Regions from separate parts of the Granulicatella sp. genome, predicted to be linked through region 1. Evidence: a T-box and tRNA genes for the amino acid it is inferred to sense, from the RefSeq annotation. Region 1 holds a T-box; the other holds one or more tRNA genes.
What was found. A T-box is a leader RNA that pairs with one kind of tRNA and senses whether it is charged. The one in region 1 lies ahead of serS (serine--tRNA ligase), so its partner is inferred to be a tRNA-Ser.

Region 1 (10,100 bases):
CAACAATTATTAATACATCGATGGATTTCATGAAAGTGAAGTCACCAGGTGTTACCGCTCCTAGCGTTGTCGCAGAAAGCGTACCACCGATACTTGCAGTAGCTGCTCCTAATACAAAGGCCAAGATTTTGTACTTCGTTACTTGAACTCCCATTGATTCCGCAGCAATTTCATCTTGTAACACCCCATAAGTCGCACGACCGGCACTACTGAAAGTGTAATTTAAGATTAAAATCGTTGTTACCACTAAGAAAATATAAGTAATCGTCCATGTGTTCGTTAAAGGTACCCCACTAATTCCAGCAGCTCCATTTGTGATTTTCATATTGGTCACGGCTACACGAATGATTTCAGCAACCCCTAGAGTCGCAATCGCAAGGTAGTCTCCCTTTAATCGAAGCGTTGGTAACCCAACAAGAAACGCTACGATGACAGAAATGACAACCCCTACTGCCATTCCAGCAAATAGTCCTGGTAACCCATTCATCATTTTTCCAAGAATTGCACCACTATAAGAACCAATAGCGATAAATCCGGCATGTCCAAGTGAGAACTGTCCGGCAACCCCTAGAATCAAGTTTAGCCCAACAGCATAGATAATATTAATCATGATATTAATGAAGGTACTTTCGTAGTAGAAGTTGATGACTCCTATTTTTACAAGTACGAAAAGAAGAGCGTACATTCCCAACGCGAACAATGTCCAACGAATATTCTTTTTATGAAATCTTTGCATCTTCTTCACCTACACTTTCTCTCTGACGTTTTTACCAAACAATCCAGCTGGTAATATGATTAAAATAATAAATAATAAGAAGTAAACGACTCCATCACGGTATGGTGAGTAACCGAAGAAACTTACCATTGTTTCTAATAGACCGATGAGGTAACCACCGACCATGGCCCCAGGAATACTTCCAATACCTCCAAGTACGGCTGCAACGAAGGCTTTTAAGCCCACTGTAATCCCCATTGTTGTAGAAATTGTATTGTAGTAAACCCCAACAAGGACACCAGCAATCCCAGCAAGTGCTGACCCAAGTGCAAATGTAAATGAAATCACTCCATCTACATCAATCCCCATGAGTTGAGCTGCTTGCTCATCAACGGCAACAGCACGCATGGCTTTCCCCATTTTTGTATAACGAACGATAAATTGTAATAAAGCCATTAATAAAACTGTAATGCCGAAAATCAAGATTTGTTTTCCATTCACTGAAACAGCTCCGAATAAAGTGAATGTCTCTATTCCAAAATCTGAAGGAAACGGACGGGACTCCGCTCCAAAGAAATAACTCATTGCATTTTCTAACAAGTATGAAACCCCAATGGCTGTAATTAAAGCAGCCACACGAGTCGATTTACGGAGTGGCTTATACGCCACACGTTCAATGACAACCCCTAAAATTGCACAAGTGACCATTGCTACAAGTAAAGCCAGGAATACATTCAATTTCAAGACCATTACCGCAAAATAGCCAATGAATGCCCCCATCATATACACATCTCCATGTGCGAAGTTAATCAGTTTAATCGTCCCATAAACCATGGTATATCCGAGTGCAATTAAAGCATAAATACTTCCGACTGCGAGCCCGTTTACCAATTGTTGCATTAACAACTCCATATATTTTCTCCTTTCATTTCTATCCTTTATCTAGTGGAAAAGAGAGGCGGAAGAAATTCTCCGTGCCTCTCTTCAAAATATGCTTATCCTAAAATTACTCAGCAGAGTACTCTTGAGCACTCACTTCTTGGCCGTTTTGGAACTCGATTACAACTGCTGATTTGATTGGTGTATGGTCAGCACCCATTGAGAATGTTCCTGTAACACCGTCAAAGTTTTTTGTTTCTGCTAAAGCTTTTGTGATTGCTTGAGGATCTGTTGAACCTGCTTTTTCGATAGCTTTCATTAACAATTGAGTAGCATCATAACTTAAAGCTGCAAAAGTATCTGGATTTGCACCAAATTTTTCCTTATAGGCTTTTACGAACGCTTGAACATCACTATCTTTACTCAATGTTGAGAAGTGAGATGTATAGTAAACGTTTGAAAGATTTGAACTATTTCCAGCTAATGCCGCTAACTTATCACTTGAAAGACCGTCACCACCAACGATTGGTTGAGTGATTCCCATTTCACGAGCTTGTTTGATGATTAGACCCACTTCTTCGTAATAACCAGGTACGTATAATACATCGAATGTTTTAGATTTCAATGTTGTTAATACCGCTTGGAAGTCTGTATCTTTAGATTGATAGTATTCACGTGCTACAACTGAACCACCAATTTTGCTATCAGTGTAAGTTTTTTCAAAAGCATCTGCTAACCCTTTAGAGTAGTCATTACCTGTATCTTGCAAGATGGCTACTTTAGCTTTTCCGAATTTCTTGTTAACGAAGTTTGCTCCTACAACCCCTTGGTAGCTATCAGAGAAGCATACACGGTAGATGTATTCATATACTGAAGATGCATCTGCAGCATTTTTCAACGTTACACCGTCTCCTGTTGTTGCTGGGAAGATTGTTGGAATTTTTGCTTGTTCGTTTACAGGGGTTGATACTGCTGCATCCCCTGTTGTTGCTGGTCCAACTACACCGACTACTTTCTCAGAAGCTAATTTTTTCGCAACAGAAGCTACTTCTGTCTTGTCTGATTTGTTGTCATATGAAACGTATTTTAATTCCTTATCGAGTAACTTTCCTTTTTGTTCAACCGCTAATTGTGCTGCATTGTTCATTGAAGTTCCGTAAGTTGCTACGTTCCCTGTTAATTCGAAGTTCCCTCCGATTTTGACTGTGTTGCCATCTGCTGCACTTCCACAACCTGCTAAAATGGCTGCAACCACAGCTCCTAATGTGAATTGTTTTAATTTCATAAGATCCCTCTTTTCATACTTTTAATTTATAAGATGAGAGTAGTATATAATATTCTGACAATTCACGCAACTGTTTTCTATTCATTTATAAAAATTTTTTTCATAAAAATGAAAAATACTTTTATTTACAGAAAAAGAGACCACCTTTACATGGGGCAGTCTCTTATAAAATATCTTATTTTACTTCTGTATATCCAATCGCTTCTAATTTTTGAGCAGCGGTTGCAAAATCGTCAAAATATTTATCAACCAGTTGTGCATCTTTCAATTCAATATTTCCCTCAGCATTCGTTACTAAGTTTGTAAGACCAATTGCAAGCGTACGTTTACCAGCATATTTGTATTCTACTCGAATTAGCATAACGAGGTTTCCGTTTCCTTCAATTAAACCATCGCCATATCTACTTTCTCCTATACCGCTTGATAGTCCCCGATAATAAGTTTTATCAAAAGTAACAGTCGCATCTGTATACTTTTTGTTGATTTCTTCTTTTAATTTTTTAACAACTTCATCTTTGTTTTTTGCATCCTCAAATTTGTCCGCAACGGTTTTTAAACCTTTTACAGGAAGAGTGAAGCTTCCATCGCCTTCTAATATATAACCGTTTGATTCTAAAACTCTATCAAAGTTTCCAGCAATTTTAATTTTAGCATCTTTCCCATTTTCTAATTGTCCATCATTTTCAACTACAAAACGAATGGAAGCTACACGAGGGTCGTTTACACGAACTTGCGCTTTTCCTTTTTTGTTGAATCCAGTTGCTTCTAAGGTGACCAATTTAGCTAATTCTTCAGAATTTAACTTCTTAACAGCTGTTAATCCCGTTACTTTTACCTTTTTCTCTGAAGGGATTGTTACAAATTTTTCTAAGTTTTTAGTGTTTGTGAAGGTTAAAGTAATTTCTTCATCATTTGTTAAATTTTCAGTTTTACTTGGAGTGATTTTAACTTCAGAAAGTGCATTTTTTAACTCTGTTTCAGTTTTTGCATCCACTTTAGGATTTTCTACTAAGAAAGTAGTGATTAACTCCTCTGTACTGAATTGATACGTTAAACGTCCTTTGGTATCTATACCACTAAAGGCTGTTTTAATGTAATCCCCTGCATCCACTTTTTTAAAGCCACAGGCAGCTAATACAACCGTTGCCATTAAGCATAAAAATGTTAATAACTTCTTTTTCATTTTAGTCCTCCTAAAGTATAAAAACTCTTAAATATGTTTCATTATATTAAATTTGCTCAATAAGTGTCAATCTTATTAAGATTTCAGAATTCAACTTGATAGACGCGTTTGTTCATGCTATGTTGATAGAAAGAAATTTATTGGAGGTCCCATGAAACCCAAGATTCCAGTGTGGAAAACGATTCGCTTTACCTTCAGCAATTTAACCAAGAATAGTTGGATGTATTTACGCAACTCCTTATTCTTACAGCTGTTTATCTCTTTCTTTGGATTTGGATTATTATCTCTCATCTTTAAAGGGATGCTATTCTTTGCGGGTCAAGCCAATTTAACCTTTTCAAATTTTAAACATGTTTTATTAAACCCTTGGATGATTCCTTTCATCCTTATTTACTTACTCGCGTTTGCCTTTATTTTGTTTTTGGAATTCTCGATTCTGATTTTTATGATATACGGAACGATTCGACAAACACATTTTTCTTGGCGAACCAGTGTTAAAAATGCCTTTATTGAATTAAGGCAACTCTTAAACGGACATTTTATTGCGTTTTTACTCTATTTTATAACACTCCTTCCGATTATCAATTTAGGGGATTTAACCTTTATTTCCAAAAATATTTATATTCCTAGTTTCATAACGGGAGAAATCACTAAAACCGGGAATGGCGTCGTTCTTTACATAATTTTGATTTTATTGCTCCTCTATTTGCACGCTAGAAGTTCTCTTGCAATTCCTTTGCAAATTTTAACAGATCAACCTTTTTCGAAAAATATTCTACAAAGTTGGAATATTACAAAAGGGAATACGTGGAGACTCCTCTTTATCGTTGGTGTCGTCGAGGCTGTTTTATTCATCTTTGTTGTGGCTATTTCCTTTTTGAGCGTTGCTTTGGTATCCCTTATCAACCCTGAAGGAGATAATGTTTTTCTACTGAGTAGTGTCCTTACCATCGCCAAACTCATTCAAGAGTTCATTATCATTTATACGAAAATGGCTACATTTATCGTCATGACAAAAGTGATTCACGAACGAAAACTAGTTTCCCTTCATTTATACCAACATCTTCCTGAAGTGAAACATAAGAGAAAAATCGTCACAGCCGTTGCTCTCATTTTTGTGATTGGAAATGCGGCCTCCACAACGCTATCAACCTATGCCAAAGACGCAATGCCTGACCAAGCGATTATCGGCCATCGTGGATATACTTCAAAGGCGGTCGAAAATTCCCTTGAAGGAATTAAAGCTGCAAAAGAGGCAGGAGCTACAATGGTAGAAATGGATATCCTCCTTACCAAAGATCATCAATTCGTAGTGATGCATGATTACAATCTAAAACGACTCGCTCGTCTGAATAAACGGGTTCAAGATATGACCTTGGAGGAAATAAGGGGATTACCGATTTATCAGTCGGAATTTGCTAGCCATATCCCAACCTTCGAGGAATTTTACCGAGAAGCTAAAGATTTGAATATTCCACTCATCATTGAATTAAAACCTCATGGGGGAGAACCTGCAAATTATGTTGACCTCTTTATCCAAAAATATAAAGAGTTAGGCATCGATTCTTCTAACAAAGTCATGTCCCTCGATTTGAAAGTGATGGAAGAACTAGAAGAAAAAGCTCCAGAAATTAATACGGGCTATGTCATTCCCTTCCAATTCGGAGGATTTGGCAATCCTAAAGTTGATTTCTTCGTCATAGAAGACTTTTCTTATCAAGAATTACTCGTTCTAAATGCGCAGCAACAAGGACATGAAGTCTATGTTTGGACCATCAATAGTGAAGATGTCATTCAAAAATATTTGAACAGTCCTGTGAATGGGATTATTACTGATGAAGTTCAACTAGTGAAAGATTTCCAAGACGATTATAAAAAGAACAATACATTGATGGATCAATTTTTACGAGCACTTGGAATTACTTTAGTCTTCAGCAAGTAATTGACAAAAACAAGAGCCTCTGTGGGGTTTCCACAGAGGCTCATTTCTATTTCAAAGCGGATGCTTTATCCAATTTTTGTAACGCCACCCATGTATGGTACAAGCGCTTCTGGAATCGTCACACTACCGTCTTCATTTTGATAGTTTTCAAGGATGGCAGCGACTGTACGTCCAACTGCAAGTCCTGAACCGTTTAATGTATGCACTAATTCAATCTTGCCACTATCTTCACGGCGGAAACGAATTTTCGCACGACGCGCTTGGAAATCCACGCAGTTTGAGCAAGAACTGATTTCACGGTACGTATCTTGCGCTGGAATCCATACTTCTACATCATATGTTTTCGCTGCTGAGAATCCCATGTCTCCTGTACATAAGACAATCGTACGGAATGGTAATCCTAAACCGCGCAGTACATCCTCTGCGTTGTCTGTCATTTTTTCTAATTCATCAAATGAATCTTCTGGTTTCGCGAATTTCACCATTTCTACCTTATTAAATTGGTGAAGACGAATTAAACCACGAGTGTCACGACCCGCACTACCCGCTTCAGAACGGAATGATGGACTAAGCGCAGTGAAGTAAATCGGTAATTGCGCTTCGTCTAAAATTTCGTTTGCGTAGTAGTTTGTAAGTGGTACTTCCGCTGTTGGGATTAATGTTAAGTTGCGTTCGTCTGTTAATTGGAACACATCTTCTTTGAATTTAGGGAATTGACCAGTTCCGTACATTGATTGTTCATTTACCATGTATGGTGTGATCATTTCAGTATACCCATGTTTTTCAACGTGTAAATCAAGCATGTAGTTGTAAATAGCACGTTCTAAGCGAGCTCCAAGGCCTTTGTAGTATAAGAAACGGCTTCCTGATACTTTAGCTCCACGTTCGAAGTCTAAGATGTCTAACGCTTCTGCTACTTCCCAGTGAGGTTTTGGTTCGAAATCGAATACCCGAGGAGTCCCTTCACGGCGAACTTCTACGTTTTCTGTTTCATCTGCCCCTACTGGTACGCCTTCCGCTGCAGTGTTTGGTAAGCGAGATGCGATATATTCGACCTTTTCTTCCACTTCGGCTAACTCGGCATCGGTTGCTTTGATGTCTTCACCGACTTGTTTCATTTCAGCGATTTTAGCACTAGCATCTTCCTTATTTCGTTTAAGAAGAGAAATCTCTTCCGTCACTGTATTACGGTATTGTTTTAATTGTTCTGTTTTCGTGATGAGTGCGCGACGTTCTTCATCCAAGTTGCGTAACTCTTCTACTGTTGCACGGTCGACACCGCGGTTCTCTAGAGCTGTTGCTACTTCTTCAAAATTCTCACGAATGCGTTTCATATCTAACATATGTTTTCCCTCCATTTTCTGTATAAAAAAATACTCCGCCCCCGACTATTTCTAGTCTTAGGGACGAAGTAGAGTAATTGTCTTCGCGGTACCACCCGGTTTCAATGTTGCCATTGCGCTCATTTGTGAGATAACGGTTTTCTCCGGATAGCTTAATCAATGTTTTCGCTCTCGCACTGTATGTGGATTCGCTGGTCTCTCTTTGCTAGTTTTCACCAATCACTAACTCTCTACTAAAGGATTGCAGGTACTATTCATACTGTATCATTTGTCTAAGATTGTACACGTCCTAAGCAAAAAGTGCAAGCCTTTTACTGTATTTTTATTTAGAGGCTGTGGGGGTAAATACATTTTGGATTTCACTCCATACATTTCCAAAGAAGTTTTGAATTTGTTGAACAACTTGTCCAACAAAAACTTTTGCTCCACGGACGCTTTCTGTGACAATATTTGATTGCTCCACGTCGTAAGCGGCTAATGCTTCTACCGTTCCGTGATTCTTGCCATCCACATATCCTAGATTTTCACCTGGCATTTCAAAGGTCAATGTCCCAACCGTTTGTCCTGCTTGAACAGGTGCTTTTAATTTTCCATCTTCTGTTTTCAATTCATCTAACGGAGTAAATCCTATTTTAATTTGGCTAAGAGCGGTCCCTTTTGGGACTGCTGCAACAAAAGGTTTTCCATAGTCTACACTAAGTGTTTCTTCCGTTCCACCTTCCAAAGGAATCGGCGCTAAATTTTGCACGGATTTTGCAGGAGAACCGACAATGAGACCTTCGTATTTTTTAAACAATTCATCTAGAAGATGTCTTGTGACTTTGAATCGATTTAGTGGCTCTTTAGAACCCATGCTCACCACGATTACAGAAAAGCCATTTCTTGTTGCTGTTGTAGTAATCGATGCTCCACTAGATTCACTCGTTCCAGTCTTCAATCCTGTTACCCCTTCATACTCAAACAAGAGACCTGGAAGTAAGTAATTGAAGTTATCCATTTTAGTTGTTCCTAATCCATTTGGACGGAAAGTTTGAGTTGGAATCGACGATACCTTCAAAATCTCAGGAAAATCGTTCACTAAATTTTTAGCAATAATCGCAACAGAACGGGCGGACATACTATTTTCATCTTCGTCTCCAAAGGCTGGATTTTTTTCGCTTCCGCCATATTTATTCGGTAATCCTGTTACATTAATAATCGTTGCATCTTTAATGCCCCATTGATTTAGTTTTGCCTCCATGCGTTCAATCCAATTCGCCTCGGAACCACCTATATATTCAGCGATAGCAAGAGTGGCTGCATTGGCTGAATAAATCGAGATAGCATCAAAAAGTTCTTTGATCGTATATTTTTCATTTGGCCATAGTGGCACATTGGATAAATTATAATTGGCACTTAATTGATTGGCTCTGGCACTAATGGGGATTTTTGTTTCCCAAGTGATTTCTCCTTTTTTTATCGCTTCTAAAATTAAATATTGTGAAATCATTTTACTCATTGAAGCAATTCCACGAACTTCATCTTGATTGTTTTGCATCAAAATTTTTCCGCTCGTTTGCTCGATTGCAATGTAGCTTTGTACATCTTGAATCGCAGCTGTTTCTTCTTTTTCTTTTGCGGCATCTTGCGCATAAATAACTGGCGTAAAACTCGCAGCGCTCATAGCAAAAACGCTAAGGGCACACACGAATTTTTTCATCCATTTACGAGGACCTTTCATGTTTTTATATCTCCTAAATCTCTCAAATCTGCTTACTCATGTTACCGAAAAAATAAAGGAAAAACAATGGTAATCTGATTAATCTTTTATTACAAAATTGCAGTTTCTTTTTAATCTCATATTCGCTTGCTGTTCGAGGAGAAAATATTAATGTATCCACATCAATAATGGATGCCCTTCCATTTTTTAACAAGAAAAAACACAAAAAGAAATGAACCCTTTTCTTTTTGTGTTTTCTTTAAAATCCTTTATGTTTTTCCAAAAATTGTTCTTCTTCTAACGTCGATTTTCTTCCTATTGATTTAAAAATTCTCTCTGCTTGTAAATTCCTCTAAGTAGAGTTTATCTAAAATCAATAATTTCTGATTGTAAATTGCTACGATACCTTCTTCTTTTAAGTCATGAATAATACGGTTCACACTATTACGTGTAGATATTCCGCAAAAACCAGCGATATCTTCGTTAGTGACATTAAAATCAATAAGAACTCCACCGTCTATTTCAACACCAAATTGATTCATTAATTTATATAGGAAAGAGCAGACTGCTCCTTTTTTCCCATTCATTGTCATATATTGTAATGTTTCAATCGTTTCAGACAGTTTATTCCGATAGTATTCCCGAATATAATCTTGTAAATGTTTATCTGCCTTTACATATTCCCAGAACTTAATTCGTGGAATACAATAAAACGTTGCCTCGTCACTTTCAATTCGGACATTAAATGGTGCGGAAGTGTAATTAGATACTTCATCACGAACAAGAGACACAATATCTACAGGAGTTACGTATTCTAAATTAAATTCACGACCATTTTTCATAATGATACTAGTCTTTGCTATCCCATCAATCAATATATAAGTATATGCCTGTTCCAATCCACGATAAGCCAGGTACTTGTGTTTTTTCTTCTTAATAGTAGGGGTATTTTCTTTTTCTAAAAACTCAATTAAATATTTTTCACTGTTCAATTGAAAACTCCTCTCAAACAATTCCTTATATACACTATTATCACCTTATCATAAAATAAATC
Region 2 (10,100 bases), on a different contig from region 1:
TATTTAATCGAAAGCAATCATGATTTGGAAATGTTAAGAATGGGACCTTATGCGTGGCATTTAAAGCAACGAATCTTAAGCGATAAAGGCCATTTATCCAATGATGATGGGGCTCTAGCGATGTGTGAAATGCTTGGTGATCAAACCAAACGAATTTATTTAGGCCATTTAAGTCAAGATAATAATATGAAAGAAATTGCTTATCAAACAGCAGAAACTGTATTTAAAACTCATGATAAAGGAGTTCATCACTCCTTCGAATTATTTCATACGGATCCGTATGAGCCTACAAGTTTATTTGAAGTTTAACTTCTTAGGAATAATGCAAGAGATTTTTAAATAGACTATAAGCGTTTGTTCACACTAAATTCATATTTGGAATTTATCTTTAAAGTAACAACGAGAGGAGTGAGCAAATGGAAGAAGAACAACAAAAAAAGCTTAGAAAACGTAAAAATAGAAGTTTTAGAAATGGATTTGTTGGTGGGATTGTTGGAGGAACCATTGCAGTCGCAAGCGGAATTGGAATTATGGCGGTTACAAATCCTTTAAACCATCAAACACCAGCACCTACTACACAAGCCACAGAGAACAATGTAACTACTACAAAAACCTCTACAGCTGCTGCGAATACCAATAATGATATTTCAAAAGTGGTTGAAAATGTCAAAAATGCGGTTGTTTCTGTTATTAACAAACAAGCATCTGGCCGTAATTCTTTTTATGGGAATCAGCAACAACAGCAATCAAATGATGAATTAAGGACAGCTTCAGAAGGTAGTGGCGTTATTTATAAAAAAGAAAATGGATATGCCTACATCGTAACGAACAATCATGTTATTGCAAATTCGCAAGAGTTAGAAGTTCTTTTAGCTGATGGAACTAGGGAAAAGGCAGAATTAGTTGGGAGTGACCAATGGACGGACTTAGCAGTAATTCGTATTCCAGCAGATAAAGTAAGTACTGTAGCTGAGTTTGCGAACTCTGATGAGGTAAAAGCAGGACAGACAGCTATTGCAATTGGATCTCCTCTCGGCAGTGAATTTGCTACCAGTGTTACGCAAGGGATTGTTTCTGCAAATAATCGTCCAGTTCCTACAGACGTGGATGGAGATGGTCAACAAGATTGGATTGTAAATGCGATTCAAACTGATGCAGCGATTAACCCAGGAAACTCAGGTGGAGCTTTAATTAATAGCGCGGGACAAGTGATTGGGATTAACTCCATGAAGATTTCTAAATCTTCTGTTGAAGGAATGGGATTTGCCATTCCAAGTAATGAAGTGGTATCCATCATCAATGAATTGGAAAAAAATGGTAAAATCGTTCGTCCGGCTCTAGGAATTTCAATGGTGAACTTAACGAATGTGAATTCACAAGTCGTTCATCAATTAGATTTACCAAAAGATGTGAAGGGCGGGGTAGTTGTTGCAGAAGTTTCTTCTAAAGGAAGTGCAAAAGCGGCAGGACTTCAACCTTATGATGTAATTGTAGAAATGGATGGTCAAAAAGTAGAGGGAATTCAAAATTTAAGAAAAATACTCTATAGCCATAAAGTTGGAGATAAATTGGAAGTAACGTATTATCGTAACGGACAAAAGCATACAACAACGGTTTCACTAACAGAAACCAATAACCCAAGTTTATAAAAAATAAAGAGAGAGTCGGATTGCAAATGTGTAATCCGACTTTTTTGACTTATCCTCAAACTTATCCACCGAATTGTGGATAACTCTGTGGAAAAGTCTTTGGAAAACTCTTTGTCAAGTCCAAACTTAGGGGAACCTCTTTTGAAAACAGAAAGCGCTAAAAAGCCTAGAATACGGAATTTGATTGGAAAAAGTTATAAACATGAAAAAGAATTATTGTGGATAACTTTTTCATAAAATGACAAAGAATGTTGAAATAACAGCATTTTTAAAGGTTTAGATTCAGTGTGTATAACTGTGGATAACTGAAGGAAAAGCCCAAGAATGAAATATAACATTTATGTAACATTTAAAGAAAGTGAATCTATATCTAGGGGGTATGAATAAAAAATGTCAAAATTTAGTGGCGAACATGTGTACATGTGGATAACTCTGTGGATAAGTAGGGGATAAGAGGATAAAACAAGCATTTTTCCTCAAAAAAAGGTAAGATATTGGATGAAACGAGGGGATTAAATGAATATCACAATTGTGAGTGTTGGCAAACTAAAAGAAAAATATTTAAAACAAGGAATAGATGAATACGCAAAACGATTAGGAAGTTACTGCAAGTTCCAGGTTATTGAAGTTCCAGACGAAAAAGCACCAGAGAATTTGAGCGATAAAGAAATGGAGCAAGTACTCGAAAAAGAAGGAGAACGTATCCTTTCTAAAATTAAAGAAGGAGATGTAGTCGTAGCGATGGCTATCGAAGGAGACTTGGTGAGTTCAGAACAATTGGCAAAAGAGATGGATACTTTTGCAGTGCATGGTAAGAGTTCGATGGTATTTGTTATTGGGGGATCTCTAGGGTTAAGTCCAGCTGTGAAAAGACGCGCAGACCGTAAGATATCATTTGGTCGTATTACCTTACCTCATCAACTGATGAGACTCGTTCTAACCGAGCAAATTTACCGTTCATTTCGCATTAATTCAGGTCATGCTTATCATAAATAAGTAAATATTCTCATAAAAAAAATAAAAAGAAAGTGCAAAATAGAGAATTTATCTTCATATTTATTTCATAAGCTGTCTTTATACTCTAGTTATTCCCAAAGAGAATATTTATCCTCCCAAATAAATATTTCTAATCCTTTTTTCCACCGGCCACGTGTCGGTGGTTTTTTGTGTAAAAAGCATTGATTGAGGAAAAAATCCGTACTATACTTAAAATATGGAGAAGTACCCAAGAGGCTGAAGGGGTCGCACTCGAAATGCGATAGGTCGTGAAGGCGGCGCGGGAGTTCAAATCTCCTCTTCTCCTTATATAAAAAAAGGAAGTCAATGAAAGAAGGGAAAGAAGATGACCAAAGTAAAATTAAATTTAAATCAAACGCATTGTTGTGGAATTTATTCGGATAAGACGGTGTATCGTTTTACAGGGGATAGTTACCAAGAGTTGTTTTATCTTCTTCAAAGACGTGGACTCATTGAATCTTTTATTGATGGAGATTTCATTGTCTATGATGAATTGAAAAAGTACTCTGATTTACCTGCGTATCAAAAGCTTACTGAGGAAGAATTAGAAGCCATTGATTTTGATGATATTATTCAAAATCTTAGTGATGATGAAATCAAATCGGTGATTGAAAAATTTTTTGTCTATCGCTTTGAATGTGAGTTTCAGGAAGTAGACGAATAATAAAAAACTCAAAAAGCTGACGACTCTTAACGAGCTGTCAGCTTTTTGAGTTGAGTTTATTCTTAGCGAATTACTTGTTCAGTATCTTTGTCGAAGAAGTGAGATTTGTTTAAGTCGAATGCTAATTCAACTGTTTCACCTGGGTTGTGGAAGTCACGTGCATCCACTTTAGATACGAATTCAGTATCATCAACACGAGTGTAAAGCATTGTTTCTGCACCAAGTAATTCTGATACTACAACTTCTGCTTTCACTGAAGACGATGGATAAGTATCGATAGCAATTTGAGCTCCTTTGATATCTTCTGGACGGATACCGAAGATGAGTTCTTTTCCTTCATATCCTTTTTCTTCAAGAAGTTTTTTCTTCGCTTCTGGTAATTGTAATGATAAACCTTTACCATTTGTAATAACGCCGTCTTTTAATGTGACATTGAAGAAGTTCATTGCTGGTGATCCGATGAATCCAGCTACGAATACGTTGTTAGGAGTGTTGTACACTTCTTGTGGAGTACCGATTTGTTGTACGAAACCATCTTTCATGATAACGATACGGTCCGCCATTGTCATCGCTTCTGTTTGGTCGTGGGTTACGTAAATGGTTGTTGTTTCTAAACGACGGTGTAATTTCGCAATTTCAGCACGCATCGCAACACGTAATTTAGCATCTAAGTTAGAAAGAGGTTCGTCCATTAAGAATACTTTCGCATCACGAACAATCGCACGTCCTAAAGCCACACGTTGACGTTGACCACCAGATAAAGCTGCTGGTTTACGTTCTAAATATTGTGCTAAGCCTAAGATTTCCGCTGCGTTTTTAACACGTTTGTCAATTTCAGCTTTATCGTATTTACGTAATTTCAAACCGAATGCCATGTTGTCATATACGCTCATGTGAGGATATAGGGCATAGTTTTGGAATACCATCGCGATATCACGATCTTTTGGAGCTACGTCGTTCATTACAACGTCGCCAATTTTTAATTCCCCTTCAGAAATATCTTCAAGACCAGCGATCATACGAAGTGTAGTTGATTTACCGCATCCAGAAGGTCCTACGAATACGATGAATTCGCGGTCTTTGATGTGTAAGTTAAAGTCTGTTACGGAATAGTTTTCCGCGTTGTCATATTTTTTGTGAATATGGTTTAATTGCATTTCTACCATTAGGATTTCCCCCTGTCATTGTTTTAACATTATTAGTGTACTTTTTTTGGTTAGAAAGAGATAGGGTAGATTGCACAAAAAGCACCCTGAATTTTGTGCATATTGCCGAAAATCCAGATTCGAAGGATTCGTTTTACCGTATCTTAAGATAAAGAATGTAAGGATTTTCAAAAAATGAGTAAACACGGATGCAAGCTTTGCAAAACTTTGTTATCATAAGGGATAGAAACTTTAAATGAAAAAGGTGATGAAATGGAAAGAAAACGTGGATTCGAAGTGATATCTGTCTACGAAGGAAAAGGAATTAATGTTCCTAAACGTTCTACAAAACATTCGGCAGGTTATGATTTTGAAGCGGCAGAAGATATTGTGTTGCCAAGTATTTGGAAAATGATTTTTAAATTTGCTGCTACTCAATTAAAACAATGGATTTACACAACCGATAAAGAAACGGTTGAGGCAGAATTACAAAAAGAACAAAAGGTATTAAAACCGATTCTTGTTCCAACAGGAATTAAATCTTATATGCAAGAAGATGAATATTTACAACTTGCGAACCGTTCAAGTAATCCACTCAAACACTTTTTAGTATTACCAAACGGAATTGGGGTTGTCGATAGTGACTACTATAATAATCCAGATAATGAAGGACATATTTACTTCCAATTGATCAACTTTGGATTATTCGATAAAGAAATTAAAAAAGGCGACCGTATTGGCCAAGGTATTTTCTTACCATTCTTAAAAGCAGATACGGACGAAGAAAATGATATGAATGAACGTACAGGTGGTTTTGGTTCTTCTGGCGTTCGTTAGAAAGGGGCCAATATGGCAAAAACAGCCACAAGTTTTGTATGTAGAGAATGTGGATATAACTCACCAAAATATTTAGGAAAATGTCCAAACTGTGGAAATTGGTCAACAATGGAAGAATTTAAGGAAACGACGAGTAACACGAAACGTCCCTCCTTAGTGCAACATTCGGAAGAAGCGCATAAAACAAAACCGATGCGACTTGATCAAGTTTCTTATGAACGTGTCAATCGTGTCCAAACGTCTATTAGCGAACTCGACCGCGTTCTTGGGGGTGGCGTGGTGCCAGGGTCCCTTGTATTGATTGGTGGGGACCCTGGGATTGGGAAATCTACCTTATTATTACAAGTTTCTAGTGAACTACAACAAACACAAGGAACGGTTCTCTATGTATCCGGAGAGGAAAGTGCGTCTCAAATTAAAATGCGTGCAGAGCGTCTTGGGATGCAAGCAGACGGATTTTATATTTATGCGGAGACAAACTTAGAAGATATCGTTGCACAAGTGGAATCCTTGAAGCCGGACTATGTCATTATCGACTCGATTCAAACGATGACACATCCGCAGGCAAACGGGGTAGCCGGAAGCGTGTCTCATGTTCGTGAGGCAACGGCCACATTAATGCGACTTGCTAAACTCAATCAGATTGCCATCTTTATTGTGGGTCACGTGACTAAAGAGGGTGCCTTAGCAGGTCCTCGTATGTTGGAACATATGGTAGATACCGTTCTTTATTTTGAAGGGGATAAACATCATAGTTTCCGAGTGCTTCGCTCTGTGAAAAACAGGTTTGGCTCAACGAATGAGATTGGTGTGTTTGAAATGCATCAAGAAGGACTGAACGAAGTAACGAATCCTTCCGAAGTCTTCTTAGAAGAGCGTCTTGCTGGAGCGACAGGTTCGGCGATTGTGGTGTCACTTGAAGGGACAAGACCTATTTTGACTGAGGTGCAATGTCTATTGTCACCAACGGCCTTTGGAAATGCACGCCGTACGACAAGCGGTCTGGACTATAATCGTGTTGCGCTCTTGATGGCGGTGCTTGAGAAACGTGCAGGACTTCTCTTACAAAATCAAGATGCGTACTTTAAATCAACGGGAGGTTTGAAACTTAATGAACCTGCAGTCGATTTAGCGATTGCGATGAGTATCGTTTCAAGCTATAAAGAAAAAGAAACGCAGATGGGAGATTGCTTTATAGGCGAAATCGGCTTAACGGGTGAAATCCGAAAAGTGAACCGTGTCTATGATCGTGTCCGTGAAGCAGAAAAGCTCGGATTTAAGCGTGTCTTTATTCCAAAAAACAACTTAGATGGATGGAAAATTCCTGAAAATATCGAAGTTGTCGGTGTATCTTCTGTTAAAGAAGCTATTTATAAAGCTTTCAATCATGAAAAATAGAAAGGAGAGGATTTAATGGAACAACCCAAAAAATTTCAATCCTACGGAAAAAAATTATTGCAGCTCATTTTTGTATTGCTTGGAGGGTCTTTAGGAGCAACCTACCTCCCAAGCATTTGGGCAGCTTTATCAATTTCTAACGACTGGATTACTTCTCAAGTTACGAATATTTTGTTAGGCGCAATTATTCTATTCTTTATTTCTTTTTTCGTAACGGATCCGATTTTATCCGGTGTGAGAAGACTTGAGAAGCTAGTGAATCAACTGTCTGTAAGCTATTTACTCTTTGGAATGATAGGAGCACTGATTGGACTTTTAGTGGCGTGGCTTGTGGGGCTCCCATTTACTAATTTACAAATCCCTGCAATTACTCAAGCCTTGCCGATTGCTCTAAGTATTATTTTTGGATATCTTGGATTTTACGTAGGAACTACTCGTCGTGAGGATATTCTAAGAGTCTTCACAGTCAATAAGAAAAAAGCAGAAGAAGGTCCCGTATTACAGCGAAAAGCAGGAGATAATTTTAGAAAATATAAACTACTCGATACGAGTGTCATTATTGATGGTCGTATTTACGATATTGCTAAAACTGGTTTTATAGAAGGGGTACTAGTGATTCCGGTATTCGTATTAAACGAACTTCAATACATTGCGGATAGTGCTGACAGTTTAAAACGTGTGAGGGGTCGCCGTGGATTAGATATTTTGAACGCCCTTCAAAAAGAAGAGCATATTCAAGTAGAGATTTACGATGGAGATTATGATGATATCAATGAAGTAGACCGTAAGTTGATTCGCTTGGCGAAGGCGATTGACGGCATTATTATCACGAACGATTTTAATTTAAATAAAGTGAGTGAATTCCAAAATGTTCCGGTCTTTAATATTAATGCATTAGCGCAAGCCATTAAGCCGGTGGTGATTCCGGGTGAAACGTTGAAGACTACCGTAGTCAAACAAGGAACAGAACGTCAACAAGGCGTAGCTTATCTAGATGACGGAACAATGATTGTTGTTGAAGATGGACAATATTATATGAATGAAGAGATTGAAGTGGTCGTAACGAGCGCTCTTCAAACAGCTGCTGGACGTATGATTTTTGCCAAACCACTGCATAGCCAAAAGAAAATTAAACAATAAAGTGCTTCAAACCTTCCATTATGATTCCTTCGAATCCTTGCGGATTATTTTATAATAACGGTAACGTTGCACCGGCTCGAGCCTAAAGTCTCTCGACTAAAAAACTCAAAAAGGGAGTACGGAATCAATTCCGAACTCCCTTTAATTCGTCTTTTTTGCGAATCGCTTTACTGTTATTATAAAATCCGTACGATTCTCCGTAATCACACTGCTTTTCTATTAGCTAAATAAAAAGCGACGACTACTGAGAGTTTGAGGAGAGAAAAAAGGATGGACAAATTGGGGTCAGTCCCATATAAACATGAATAAAATAAGAGTTTTTTATTGAAAAGATGAAGGATAAATGAAATTAAAACACAAAATAGTTGAAATGAAAATAAATCTATGTTAGAGTCTAAACCTGTAAGAAAAAAGGAGGAATATAAAAATGAATTCAAACAAAAAGAAAAATGTAATTCGTAAAATTGTGGGAATGACTGCTACAATGGCAATCGCAAGCGTATTTTCGCCATCAATTTTATCGAACACACAAACAGTGTTAGCACAAGAGGCACCTGTGGGACAATACAAAGTAACATACGTATTTGAAAGCGATACGCCAGGGAAAGCTCTACCGCAGAGAGTATTAGATAGAAAACCAGCAGATGCTCAATATGTCGATGGAACAGTGGTTACCCCAAAAACTTCATTTAGTGATGTAGCTGGTGAAGGTGGGAACGGTAATTACTCTGAGACAGATGGTTATTGGCTATTCCAAGGATTTGATGCTGATAGCAAAACGATTCAAAGTGGTGATGTAGTCTTCACAGGTAAATGGAAATGGTTTGATTCTATCAATGTATCCTATAAATTAGTTAATGAGGGTGTGATTCCTTATCCAAAAGGATTAAGAAAACTAGAGCAGGAATCACAAAATATTAGACTTTCGTACTATGATTATTCTACAGGACAATATAATGAAAAGATAAATGAAATAGAAGAGAAGTTTTTCCTTTCGAATGAAGATGCATTGGATTACGGACATCATATCGATGAAGAAAATGAAGGTTATTGGACATTCGCACCACGGGGTTATGGTTTAGGAAACGGTAATACTGGAATTAGAGTTGAAGATAGTTTCGTAAGATATACATTGCCTTATATGATAGTGCGCATGGAGTTTGAATTTACTCCAACAAGTCGTAAAGTGGCATATGAATTTGTGAGTGGAACAGAAGGTAAAGATTTACCAGCGGCCATTAATGGATTTATGCCAGAAGAAACTGAAGAGTATTATTATAGTGAGAGAAACTCTTATGATTACGCTGACAAGAAAGTAGTTGCCAAACAACCAACACAAACAACTTACTACGATGACACAAACAAAGGGACATGGACATTTGTTGCGTATGACTTTACTGAAAAGCAACTTAGTGAATGGGATCATAATGGTTGGAATTTGAAATTCAAAGGGACATGGACATTTGTAGCCGATGAAGTGCCAGCTCCAACTCCACAACCAGAAACAACAGAAGAAACAACGCAGACACCAACAACAGAAGCGGAAACCGTTGTCGAACAATCAAAAACAACAGAAGTGCCAACTTCAGAGGAAAAGGCTGCAGAATTACCAAATACAGGTACAGCTACTGTCTTATCAACAGTTGTTGCAGGAGCAAGTGTTGCGTTTGCAGGTTTAGGTATGATTGTTCTTGGTCGTAATCGTAAAGAAAATTAAAATTCATTCTTAAACGACTACTTGATATAGAAATATGAAACAACCTTCCAGGAAAAGTGGGACTGACCCCAAAAAGTGAGAATTTAATAAAAACACCCTAGGGCTACCTGTCTCCGGTATTCAACCGGAGACAGGTAGTCCAATTTTTGTTGGATTCTTTTTTCCTTTCCAATTCCTTGTATTTTTTAATATTTCTAATTCAACTTCTTTTCTTCGTAACTCTAATTTTAATTGATCGATTTCCGAAAGTTCAGATATTGCTTTATTATAGGAATATTGTTTTCCCACCGGTTGGTGGAAACGATAAGTTTCTCCGTTTTTATACCACTTAAACCATGTTTCTACTTGAGTTTTGTTTTTAATGTTTAACTCCAGCATTACTTGTTTTGTACTATACCCCTGTAATTTCATTTCTACGGCTTTATTCTTTGGTTCAATAGAATAAGCCACTCGATTTTTAACCATAAAAAGACACCTCCATGTGTATTTGATAATATTGTACCAAATCCAACTTGGAGGTGTTTTTATTTAAT

Region 2: it has a tRNA-Ser gene. The T-box ahead of serS (serine--tRNA ligase) is inferred to sense a tRNA for this amino acid. The anticodon was not compared.

The regions. Positions count from the first base shown of each region.
Region 1 is NZ_DBHISP010000013.1:31,637-41,736, forward strand. Features, by position in the region: gene ACO5V7_RS07220 (branched-chain amino acid ABC transporter permease) at 1-736, opposite strand, end outside; gene ACO5V7_RS07225 (branched-chain amino acid ABC transporter permease) at 746-1,627, opposite strand; gene ACO5V7_RS07230 (ABC transporter substrate-binding protein) at 1,722-2,879, opposite strand; gene ACO5V7_RS07235 (hypothetical protein) at 3,055-4,062, opposite strand; gene ACO5V7_RS07240 (glycerophosphoryl diester phosphodiesterase membrane domain-containing protein) at 4,214-6,004, shown strand; gene serS (serine--tRNA ligase) at 6,070-7,347, opposite strand; T-box leader at 7,404-7,616, opposite strand; gene ACO5V7_RS07250 (serine hydrolase) at 7,670-9,046, opposite strand; gene ACO5V7_RS07255 (Crp/Fnr family transcriptional regulator) at 9,370-10,038, opposite strand.
Region 2 is NZ_DBHISP010000009.1:22,234-32,333, forward strand. Features, by position in the region: gene ACO5V7_RS05785 (MBL fold metallo-hydrolase) at 1-309, shown strand, start outside; gene ACO5V7_RS05790 (S1C family serine protease) at 417-1,649, shown strand; gene rlmH (23S rRNA (pseudouridine(1915)-N(3))-methyltransferase RlmH) at 2,166-2,645, shown strand; tRNA gene ACO5V7_RS05800 (tRNA-Ser) at 2,865-2,952, shown strand; gene ACO5V7_RS05805 (hypothetical protein) at 2,992-3,330, shown strand; gene ACO5V7_RS05810 (ABC transporter ATP-binding protein) at 3,393-4,496, opposite strand; gene ACO5V7_RS05815 (dCTP deaminase/dUTPase family protein) at 4,749-5,312, shown strand; gene radA (DNA repair protein RadA) at 5,325-6,710, shown strand; gene ACO5V7_RS05825 (PIN/TRAM domain-containing protein) at 6,726-7,850, shown strand; gene ACO5V7_RS05830 (SHIRT domain-containing protein) at 8,278-9,567, shown strand; partial or broken gene ACO5V7_RS05835 (IS3 family transposase) at 9,729-10,032, opposite strand.